DNA from 2 places in the Bacillus sp. PK3-067 genome. Region 1 is predicted to be linked to the other one. Evidence: riboswitches for the same ligand, from Rfam matches in the RefSeq annotation. Region 1 holds a riboswitch; the other holds the start of a gene.

Region 1 (5,239 bases):
GGATGTAAATAGTGATAAAAACCTTAATAATGGAATTGCAAAATTAAACAAAGCGAAAAGTAGTCTGCAAAAAGGTGTAGATGCAACGAATAAGGGGATTACACTTCTTAACAATGGCCAGAAACCTACAAAAGATGTAATTGAAAGTATTAACAACGCTGCGAAGGGCGGATCAGCTCAATTAACAGATGTATTATCGACGTATGATTCAGAAATTGTACCTAATTTCAATACAGCAATTGCTCGTACAAAAGAGATGTCGAAAAATACAACTCAAATTTTAAATGATGCAGACAAAAAGCTTCCAGATGTTAAAAAATTACTAGAAGATTCATCAAAAGGTTTAGTAGATGGTAAAAAGAAATTAGCAGACATTAAAGCTGAAATGCCAGCTACTGAGAAAAAGATTAAAGAATTAGCAGATAAAATTCGTGATTTTGAATCTGAAGAGGATTTAAAAGACATTATACGCTTATTGAAAAATGATGTTGAAAAGCAAAGTGATTACTTTGCGAATCCAGTAAATTTAAAAGAAAATAAATTATTTGCGATGCCGAACTACGGTTCAGCGATGTCACCATTCTATACAGTGCTTGCATTATGGGTAGGCGCATTATTAATGGTTTCATTATTAACGGTAGAAGTACACGAAGAGGGCGCGAATTATAAGAGCCATGAAATTTACTTCGGACGTTTATTAACATTCTTAACGATAGGTCTTTCACAAGCGTTTATCGTATCGATGGGAGATATATTCTTACTCGGTACGTACGTAGTCGATAAGTTCTGGTTTGTGTTATTTAGTTTATTTATTGGAGGAGTCTTCGTTTGTATCGTATACTCACTCGTTTCTATTTTCGGAAACGTTGGGAAATCGATGGCGATCATTTTACTTGTACTACAAGTAGCAGGATCGGGCGGAACATTCCCAATCCAAATGACACCAGCGTTCTTCCAAGCGATTTATCCGTTCTTACCATTCACATACGCAATTAGCGCAATTCGTGAAACAGTTGGCGGAATGCTTTGGGATATCGTAACGCGAGATTTACTTGTGTTAAGTGCTTTCGTAGTAGTTATGATTGTTGCTGCGTTATTACTGAAAACACCAATTAACAAATCAAGTGAAAAATTTGTTGAGAATGCAAAAGGAAGTAAAATCATTCACTAAAATAAAAGGTTCCTACCGATAGAGGTAGGAACCTTTTTGTTTAATCAAATTTTAATTTTTTTAATGCTTCTGCGAATGGGTTATTTAATGGTTCTTCTTCTTTTTTCTGTTGTTTCATATATTTTTGAACGTCGCGTTTATCGGCTTTGTTTCCAGATTCTTTTTTACGTCGTTCTTGGAATGTTGATAATTTCTCACGATAGCCACATTTACATGCGAAAATTTGGCCTGCACCCTCACCACGTAATTCTAGTTTCTTCTTACATTGCGGACAGCGAGCGTTTGTTGTACGAGATACATTTTTACGATGACCACATTCACGATCTTGGCATACGAGCATTTTTCCCTTTTTGCCGTTTACTTCTAGCATTGGTTTACCGCAGTCTGGACAAGACTTCGTTGAAATGTTGTCATGTTTATATTTTTTATCACTCGATTTAATTTCAGAAACGATTTCTTTCGTATAGTTCTTCATTTCAGAAATGAATACTTCTTTTTTCAATTTACCTTTTGCGATAGCCTCAAGTTTTTGTTCCCATTCACCAGTTAGTGTAGGAGATTTTAATTCTTCTGGTACTAAATCAAGTAACTGGCGACCTTTTGAAGTAATGTGAATATCTTTACCACGTTTTTCAATTAAGAATGAATTGAATAGCTTGTCGATAATGTCTGCACGTGTCGCTACAGTACCTAATCCACCAGTCGATTTTAACGTATCAGCAAGTTGTTTATTTTGCGTATCCATATATTTTGTAGGATTCTCCATTGCTGAAAGTAAAGTCGCTTCGTTAAATCGTGCAGGTGCTTTTGTTTGACCTGATGTTTGCATAATTAACTTTACAGCTAATGTATCGCCCTTTTCAATGTGAGGTAGAATCTGCTCTTTTACGTCATCAGTTACATCATCGTCTTCAAATCGATTTTCGTATACTTCCTTCCAACCAGCATGTAAAATCGTTTTTCCGCGTGCAATGAATGTTTCATTGCCGACCTTTGTGCGTAACGTTAGTTGTTCGTATTCGAATGCTGGGAATAAAACAGCTAAGAAACGTTTTACAACTAAATCATAAATTTTGCGTTCTTTATCTGTGAATGCTGAGAAGTTAACGTATCCTTCTGTTGGAATAATCGCATGATGATCGCTTACTTTACTATCATCAACAAATGATTTGTTAGGTTTGATAGGCTTTTGTAATACTTTATGTGCGAAGGGACGGTATTCTCCAACACCACATGCTTTTAGACGTTCTGGAAGTGTTCCAACGATATCAGATGAAATGTAGCGTGAATCTGTACGAGGGTACGTTAGTACTTTATGCTGTTCATACAATTTTTGCATAATATTTAATGTTTCTTTAGCAGAGTAACCGAACTTTTTATTCGCATCACGTTGCAATTCAGTTAAATCGTAAAGACCAGGAGAGAATGACTTCTTCTGTTTCTTATCAATTTCCACAACAGTAGCATTTTGTTTATCTAAACGTTTTACAATACCATCGATTTTTTCTTTATTAAAACTACGGCTATTGCCATTTGCATCTTGCCAAGTAAGTTTGAGCTTCTCCATTGTTTGAGCTTCGACGCCGTAGTAAGTTTGAGCTTTGAAGTTCTTTATTTCATCTTCACGACTAGCAATCATAGCAACAGTAGGGGTTTGTACACGGCCGCAATTTAACTGGGCATTAAAGCGAGTCGTTAAAGCACGAGTTGCATTAAGACCGATATACCAGTCAGCTTCTGAACGCGCAACTGCTGAAGCGTATAAATTATCATAGGCTTTACCTGGTTTTAAATTTGCAAAACCATCTTTAATTGCTTTATCGGTTACAGATGAAATCCATAGACGTTTGATCGGTTTATTAATGCGAACCTTATCAATAATCCAGCGAGCGACCAATTCTCCTTCACGTCCAGCATCTGTCGCTACAATAATTTCATTTACATCCTTTCTAAGTAGCTGACTTTTTACAGCATTAAATTGTTTACCAGTTTGTTTAATAACCGTTAATTTCAAACGCTCAGGTAGCATCGGTAAATCTTCTAAATTCCACTTTTTATATTTCACATCATAACTTTCTGGATCTGCTAATGTAACGAGATGACCTAAAGCCCAAGTTACAATATATTTATTACCCTCAAGATAGCCGTTTCCTTTTTTATCACACTTCAGTACACGAGCAATATCTCGTGCAACGGAAGGTTTTTCAGCGATTACAACGCTTTTTGACATATTAAAAACATCCTTTCAAATTTCCATAAGTTAAATATAGCATACATCTTCTTGAGATTCAGTTTCGCTCCATATTTCAGCTGTTTTTAATGGAGTTAACAAAATCCCAACTGATTAAAGTTTCACTTTATCAGTTGCCTCTATATCAAATAGAAAAGTAAAGAACTTGTTATTTTACTAGAATAAGAGTAGACTTTGAAGTAGATGAATAAGAAACACATGGGAGTTTGTGGATACAAACTGAGAGTATGGCTACTAGTCCGTCATTGACCATTTGAACCTGTTGGATAATGCCAGCGTAGGGAGAGTGTAAAAGCACATATTCAGGCACTTTGCGTACGCGCAAAGTGTCTTTTTGTGTATCTCCCATCATTATAGTTAGGAGATGAAAAGGATGAATATGAAAGAAATTAGTAAAGTAGTGGATTTGGTGAGAGAATCTAATCCGCTTGTTCATAATATTACAAATGTTGTTGTAACAAATTTTACTGCTAACGGTTTGTTGGCACTTGGGGCATCGCCTGTAATGGCGTATGCAAAAGAAGAAGTGGCAGAAATGGCTAGCATTGCTGGAGCGTTAGTATTAAATATGGGAACACTTCGTCCTGAAGAAGTAGAAGCGATGTTACTTGCCGGTAAATCAGCAAATGTGAACAATGTACCAGTACTGTTTGATCCAGTTGGTGCAGGAGCAACATCGTATCGGACAGAAGTTGCGAGACATATTCCGGCTGAAATTGAATTAGCGAGTATTCGCGGAAATGCAGCTGAAATAGCGAACGTTATTAATGAGAGATGGGAAATTAAAGGGGTAGACGCTGGTACTGGAAATGGCAATGTTGTAAGTATTGCAAGGCAGGCAGCAGATGAACTAAATACAGTTGCGGTCATTACTGGAAAAGAAGATGTTGTTACAGATGGAGAGAGAACTATTGTTATTCGAAATGGTCACCCTATTTTAACGAAAGTTACGGGAACAGGTTGTTTACTAACTTCTGTAATAGGAGCATTTGTAGCAGTGGAAAAAGATTATGTAAAAGCAGCAGTAGCAGCATTAACGTTTTATGGTGTAGCTTCGGAACTGGCAGCTGCTAAGACCGTGGAAAAGGGACCTGGTAGTTTCCAAATTGAATTTTTAAATCAGTTAGCGAATACTACTTCTAGTGATATTGAGAAGTATGGAAAGATTGAGGAGTTAGAGTAAGAGGGAGTGAAAGAAATGGCACGCATTGAAATAGATAAAATGTCTAAGCTATTGCAAGTGTATTTTATTATGGGAAGTAATAACTGCACGAGGGATCCTTTAGCTGTATTGAAAGAAGCGTTAGATGGTGGAGTGACAATTTTTCAGTTTCGCGAGAAGGGGGAAGGTTCTTTAATCGGAGAAGATAGAGTGCGCTTTGCAAAAGCATTGCAGACGCTTTGTAATGAATATAGTGTTCCTTTCATTGTAAATGATGATGTAGAATTAGCCATTGAATTAGATGCAGATGGTGTTCATGTCGGACAAGATGATGAAGGAATTACATCTGTTCGTGAAAAAATGGGAGATAAAATTATCGGCGTATCTGCTCATACAATTGAAGAAGCACGCTTTGCAATCGAAAATGGAGCAGATTATTTAGGCGTTGGACCTATTTTCCCAACGAGTACGAAAAAAGATACGAAAGCGGTTCAAGGAACGAAAGGATTAGCCTATTTTAGAGAACAAGGAATTACAGTGCCAATCGTTGGTATTGGTGGGATTACAATTGAAAATACAGCGGCAGTTATAGAAGCGGGTGCGGACGGTGTTTCAGTTATTTCAGCAATTAGTTTAGCTGAATCTGCGTATGAAA
Region 2 (5,239 bases), 700 kb from region 1:
AATAATTCTGTTGATACGAAACAAAAACGGACAAGATTCATGTTAAAAGTATTAGGTTTCGTCTTCCTGATGCGCTGTCTTCTATTCGTTGCATCCTTCTTATCCATCCCAATTGAAATCGTTGCAGTACTTGGTTCACTCGTTCTTCTCATTTGGAGATGGTACTACTTACGAACAAATCCTGTCGACATTTTGAAAAAGACACCGTGGCACATTTTAATTTTCGCCTTCTCTATGTACGTCATTATTTACGGACTCCACAACGCAGGATTAACAGCTGCACTTGTACAATGGCTCGAGCCAATTGTGAATCAGCATCTACTCTATGCTAGCTTTGCAATGGGCGGACTTGTATCCATCCTCTCTAACGTCTTCAATAACCATCCTGCCCTTATGATTGGTACAATCACATTAACAGAAATGGGACTAGATCCAGTCACATTAAAAACAATCTATCTTGCAAACATCATTGGTAGTGACATCGGTTCACTATTACTACCAATTGGTACACTAGCTTCACTCATTTGGATGTATATTCTGAAACAAAACAAAATTAAAGTAAAATGGAAAGACTATTTAAGTGTATCCCTTATCGTTATCCCGCTCACAACAGTCGTCACACTATTCCTCTTATTCTACTGGGTACATCTCTTCTTTGCCTTATAAACAACAGAATCCCCATTTGCTACCGTCTTAGCAAATGGGGATTCTTCTATAATAAAGTTAGGTACTACAGTGTGATCAATCAAGTAAAGAGGTGTAACATATTATTGATATAAATGACTACCAGCTTCTTTAAATTCTTCTGCTTTCTCTTTCATTCCTTTTTCAATTGCTTCTGTCGTTTCTAAATCATTTTCTTTTGCATACTCACGAATATCATGCGAAATTCTCATACTACAAAACTTCGGTCCACACATTGAACAGAAGTGAGCTGTCTTTGCCCCTTCTGCAGGCAATGTTTCATCGTGATATTCCATCGCACGTTCAGGATCTAAAGATAAATTAAATTGATCGCGCCAACGGAATTCGAAACGTGCTTTTGAAAGTGCATCATCACGCTGATGAGCCGTTTTATGTCCTTTCGCAAGATCAGCCGCATGCGCTGCAATTTTGTACGTAATAACACCCGTGCGTACATCATCTTTGTTTGGCAAACCTAAATGTTCTTTCGGCGTTACATAACAAAGCATCGCCGTTCCAAACCAACCGATCATCGCAGCTCCAATTGCCGATGTAATATGGTCATAACCTGGTGCAATATCTGTCGTTAGTGGCCCAAGTGTATAAAACGGCGCGCCCTGACAAATATCAAGCTCTTTCTCCATATTCTCTTTAATTAAGTGCATCGGTACGTGTCCAGGTCCTTCAATCATAACTTGCACATCATGTTTCCAAGCAATTTTCGTTAATTCGCCAAGTGTTTCAAGCTCAGAGAATTGTGCTTCGTCATTTGCATCTGCAATCGATCCTGGACGTAATCCATCTCCAAGAGAGAACGAAACATCGTACTGCTTCATAATTTCACAAATCTCTTCAAAATGAGTATATAGGAAGTTTTCTTTATGATGGAATAAACACCACTGCGCCATAATCGAACCACCACGCGAAACGATACCTGTCGTACGCTTTGCAGTAATTGGAATGTAACGAAGCAATACACCAGCGTGAATCGTAAAGTAATCAACGCCTTGCTCCGCTTGCTCAATTAACGTATCACGGTACACTTCCCATGTTAAATCTTCTGCAATTCCATTTACCTTTTCAAGCGCTTGATAAATCGGCACAGTTCCAACTGGTACAGGCGCATTACGAATAATCCACTCACGCGTCGTATGAATGTTTTTACCTGTAGATAAATCCATAATCGTATCTGCACCCCAGCGCGTTGCCCACGTCATCTTCTCTACTTCTTCTGCAATAGAAGAAGATACAGCAGAGTTTCCGATATTTGCATTTACCTTCACGTGGAAATTACGCCCGATAATCATCGGTTCTGCTTCTGGATGATTAATATTCGCTGGTAAAATAGCGCGGCCTTCTGCGATTTCCTTACGAACAAACTCCGGCTCTACTCCTTCACGAATTGCAACGTATTCCATCTCAGACGTAATAATGCCATTACGCGCATAATGCATTTGCGTAACATTTGCACCTTGCTTCGCTCTAAGCGGCTGGCGATCCATTTGCGGGAAAACAGGTGTATGTTTCGAAGCCACTTTCACACCATCATCCTCTGGTTTCACCTCGCGCCCTTCATATGCCTCTACATCCCCGCGCTCCATGATCCAAGAATGACGCGGCGTTGGAATTCCCTTTTCCAGCTCCACTTTATACGCCGGATCCGTATAAGGACCGCTCGTATCATACACACGGACTGGAGGATTTGGGATGCCGTTCGTTTCGCTTTGTTCAATCTCACGCATCGGCACTTTCATGCCTGCGCGTGGTCCATCCACATATACTTTCTTACTCCCTGGTAAACTCGATTTCAATTCAATTTGCTCAGCTGAAACAGACTGTTTCATAACCTTTGTTGCCTCCCCTGTTCGTGACAAGGACGAGATATGGCCAGCGCATGCCAAAATAAAAAGAGCCAGGTCCATAAAAAAATAAGGACCTGGCTCATAAAAGACATCATTATGTAAAGCCGTTAACTTCCCTACGCTGGTACGAGCCAGATCAGGTCCAAAGGGTTAAGAAGTTCACGCGCTTCTCTCTCAGCCTACGCATACGTTAGGCACCCCTAGTTTATCACTGATTTAATTTTCAATACTTTCCCATCATACACGATAATCTGAAAAATGCAAAGGTTATTTCTTTTTCTCTTTATGGAATCATCCACGTTAAATAATATGCTTGAACATACGTTATAATACCAACAATAATTATGAAGAACACCCTATTGTAAAAATAGTTTATGATTTAACATGGGAGTTTAAAAACATCTTCACCACAAAGAGTGTTGAGAATCTCAACCATTGTATTAAGAAAATTAAGAATACTAATATACAAGAGTTTAAGAACTTTACGAATGGATTAGCCCGGGATATTGAAGCTGTCAGAAATGCGGTAACTTATGAGAATAATAATGGTCTTGCCGAAGGGAGCATAAACAAGTTAAAGCTTATTAAAAGAATCATGTATGGTCGATGCAAATTCTCCACATTGCGGACAAAGATTCTACTTTTGGAGAGAATGAGACTTTTCAACTAACTCCGGGAAGAACCATTTTTTACTTGCCAAATACATTCATCAGTCCCGTTTGCCAAAGAGCCTTTGTCTCTGCTGTATTTCGCTACAACTGCTACTGTTACCTGCCATACAACCTGCAATAGAGATAGGTAACAATTTACTATACAAGGAACAAAATTGACCTGCTCCTCCATTTAGTGATTTAACTATCTTTATTATTCAGAGCTAAAACTCAAAGAAAAATCTCTTACATTTATTGTAACGTAATTTCCTTAATATGTTAATTATTTTTTGTTGTCTTGTTAGTTAAAGGGGTACTTAGTACAAAAAATAACCGTAGATAGTAGCACGAACACTGTTCTTGTTATAATTATTTTTTTTCAGAACGTCTATAATCCTCTTTTAAAAAATATATGTAAATATAATAAAAAACGAATGATTAATAGAAATATTCTACACCACTCGTTTTTTATCGGACTTCTTTTTACTGTACTTTTATTTTCTTTATGAGTTATTAGAAAAATAATTGTCTATATAAGTCTTTATTTTTTCAAAATTCTTTTCCATAAATAAGATTGCTGGTACTTCAATTATTGGAAGATTATTTTCATTATCAAAAGCTGGACACGGTTTGGGAACTACCAAATAGTCAACTGAGTTTTTATCCCTAATATAATTAATTGAAACATCATAATACTTAGAAAAATATTCCTTCAAATCATCCTGATTCCTTAAAAATGGTAGAGAAAATATTGAACCATAATTTATACCAGCGTCGACAATTAATACAAAGCATATTTTTTTCATGATACACCCTCCTCGTATAATAAGTTTTAAGTTAATAACTGTTCCTTGAAAATTAAATAGTTTTTATCTTCAAGAGCTACATCAAAAAAATGATGTATGGGTAAAATTTAGTCTTGGATACTGGGGGATTTCCCCAGATAATGGAAGTGCGGAAATGGATCCATCGGGAATATGCTTACTCCTCCTGTAGTTCGACCACGTTAAAAGACTGTGACCCAGACCAAAATGCACTGCATACGCACAAGCTGTATCGGTTTCCTTCACTTACCTCTCATAATGGTGGGAGGGGCAGCTTAGATGAAGGCAATCATTGAATACTCATACGCGAGGTTGTGGCTATGTTTTTGACTCTAGGGAGATCCCCACAGTATCCAAGCTCATTCCAAATACTATTCAAAGAAAGGAGGTCCTTTCTTTGAGATTATTCGTAGCTATTGATGTAAGCTCTGAAAAACTTGATGTATGTTTTCTTGACAGTCATGACACTGTTTTGAAAGAAATTTGTCTTTCAAACGATGTGAATGGTGCCAACGCCATTAAGGAGGATGTTCTCCATTTTCATCAGTTGTACAACTATAAAAAAATTGTCATTGGTATGGAATCTACTTCCGTCTATAGTTTCCGTCCTTCCATGTTCCTAACGGAAGATAAGGATTTGAGGGCTTTAGACGTGGAAGTGGTCGTACAAAATCCAAAAGCCATCCATCGGTATAAAAAACTCTTTGAAGAAGATAAGACCGATAAAATAGATGCTTTCCGTATTGCCGATTTTTTACGAACCGGACGGTATAATAAGTTTCTTATCAAGGAGGAAAAATACGTTGCCCTTCAACGTTTAACACGATCTAGATATCAACTCGTTCACCAGCAAACAGAATGTAAGCAACACTTTCTGAAGAACCTTTACTACAAATGTAATACGTTATCGAAAGAGTTAAATACCTCTGTTTTTGGTGCGACGATGATGGAAATACTCTCAGATTCCCTTTCGTTGGATGAAATCGCAGAAATGGATCTAGAAGCACTCGCTACTCTTCTTCAGAAAAAGGGGAAAGGACGCTTTAGCGACCCGGAAGATTTAGCGAAAACCATCAAGAAATCCATACGTGACTCCTACCGACTAGGTAAGGTCGTTCAAGACTCTGTGGACGTTGTATTAGCCACTTATGCACGATTGATTCAAACATTGAAAAAACAAATCAAAGAGATAGAAAAAAGCATTACTGCTTTATTCTAA

What was found. Region 1 has a riboswitch for thiamine pyrophosphate ahead of thiM (hydroxyethylthiazole kinase). Riboswitches for the same ligand answer to the same signal wherever they lie in the genome.
Region 2: it holds a riboswitch for thiamine pyrophosphate, as region 1 does, so the genes downstream of both, thiC (phosphomethylpyrimidine synthase ThiC) here and thiM (hydroxyethylthiazole kinase) in region 1, are expected to answer to the same signal.

The regions. Positions count from the first base shown of each region.
Region 1 is NZ_CP096490.1:411,606-416,844, forward strand. Features, by position in the region: gene M1D73_RS02180 (YhgE/Pip domain-containing protein) at 1-1,171, shown strand, start outside; gene topB (DNA topoisomerase III) at 1,212-3,401, opposite strand; TPP riboswitch at 3,611-3,723, shown strand; gene thiM (hydroxyethylthiazole kinase) at 3,796-4,605, shown strand; gene thiE (thiamine phosphate synthase) at 4,621-5,239, shown strand, end outside.
Region 2 is NZ_CP096490.1:5,132,956-5,138,194, forward strand. Features, by position in the region: gene M1D73_RS26525 (arsenic transporter) at 1-666, shown strand, start outside; gene thiC (phosphomethylpyrimidine synthase ThiC) at 768-2,528, opposite strand; TPP riboswitch at 2,643-2,758, opposite strand; partial or broken gene M1D73_RS26535 (L-lactate permease) at 2,830-2,901, opposite strand; gene M1D73_RS26540 (transposase) at 2,947-3,216, shown strand; gene M1D73_RS26545 (hypothetical protein) at 3,700-4,002, opposite strand; gene M1D73_RS26550 (IS110 family transposase) at 4,418-5,239, shown strand.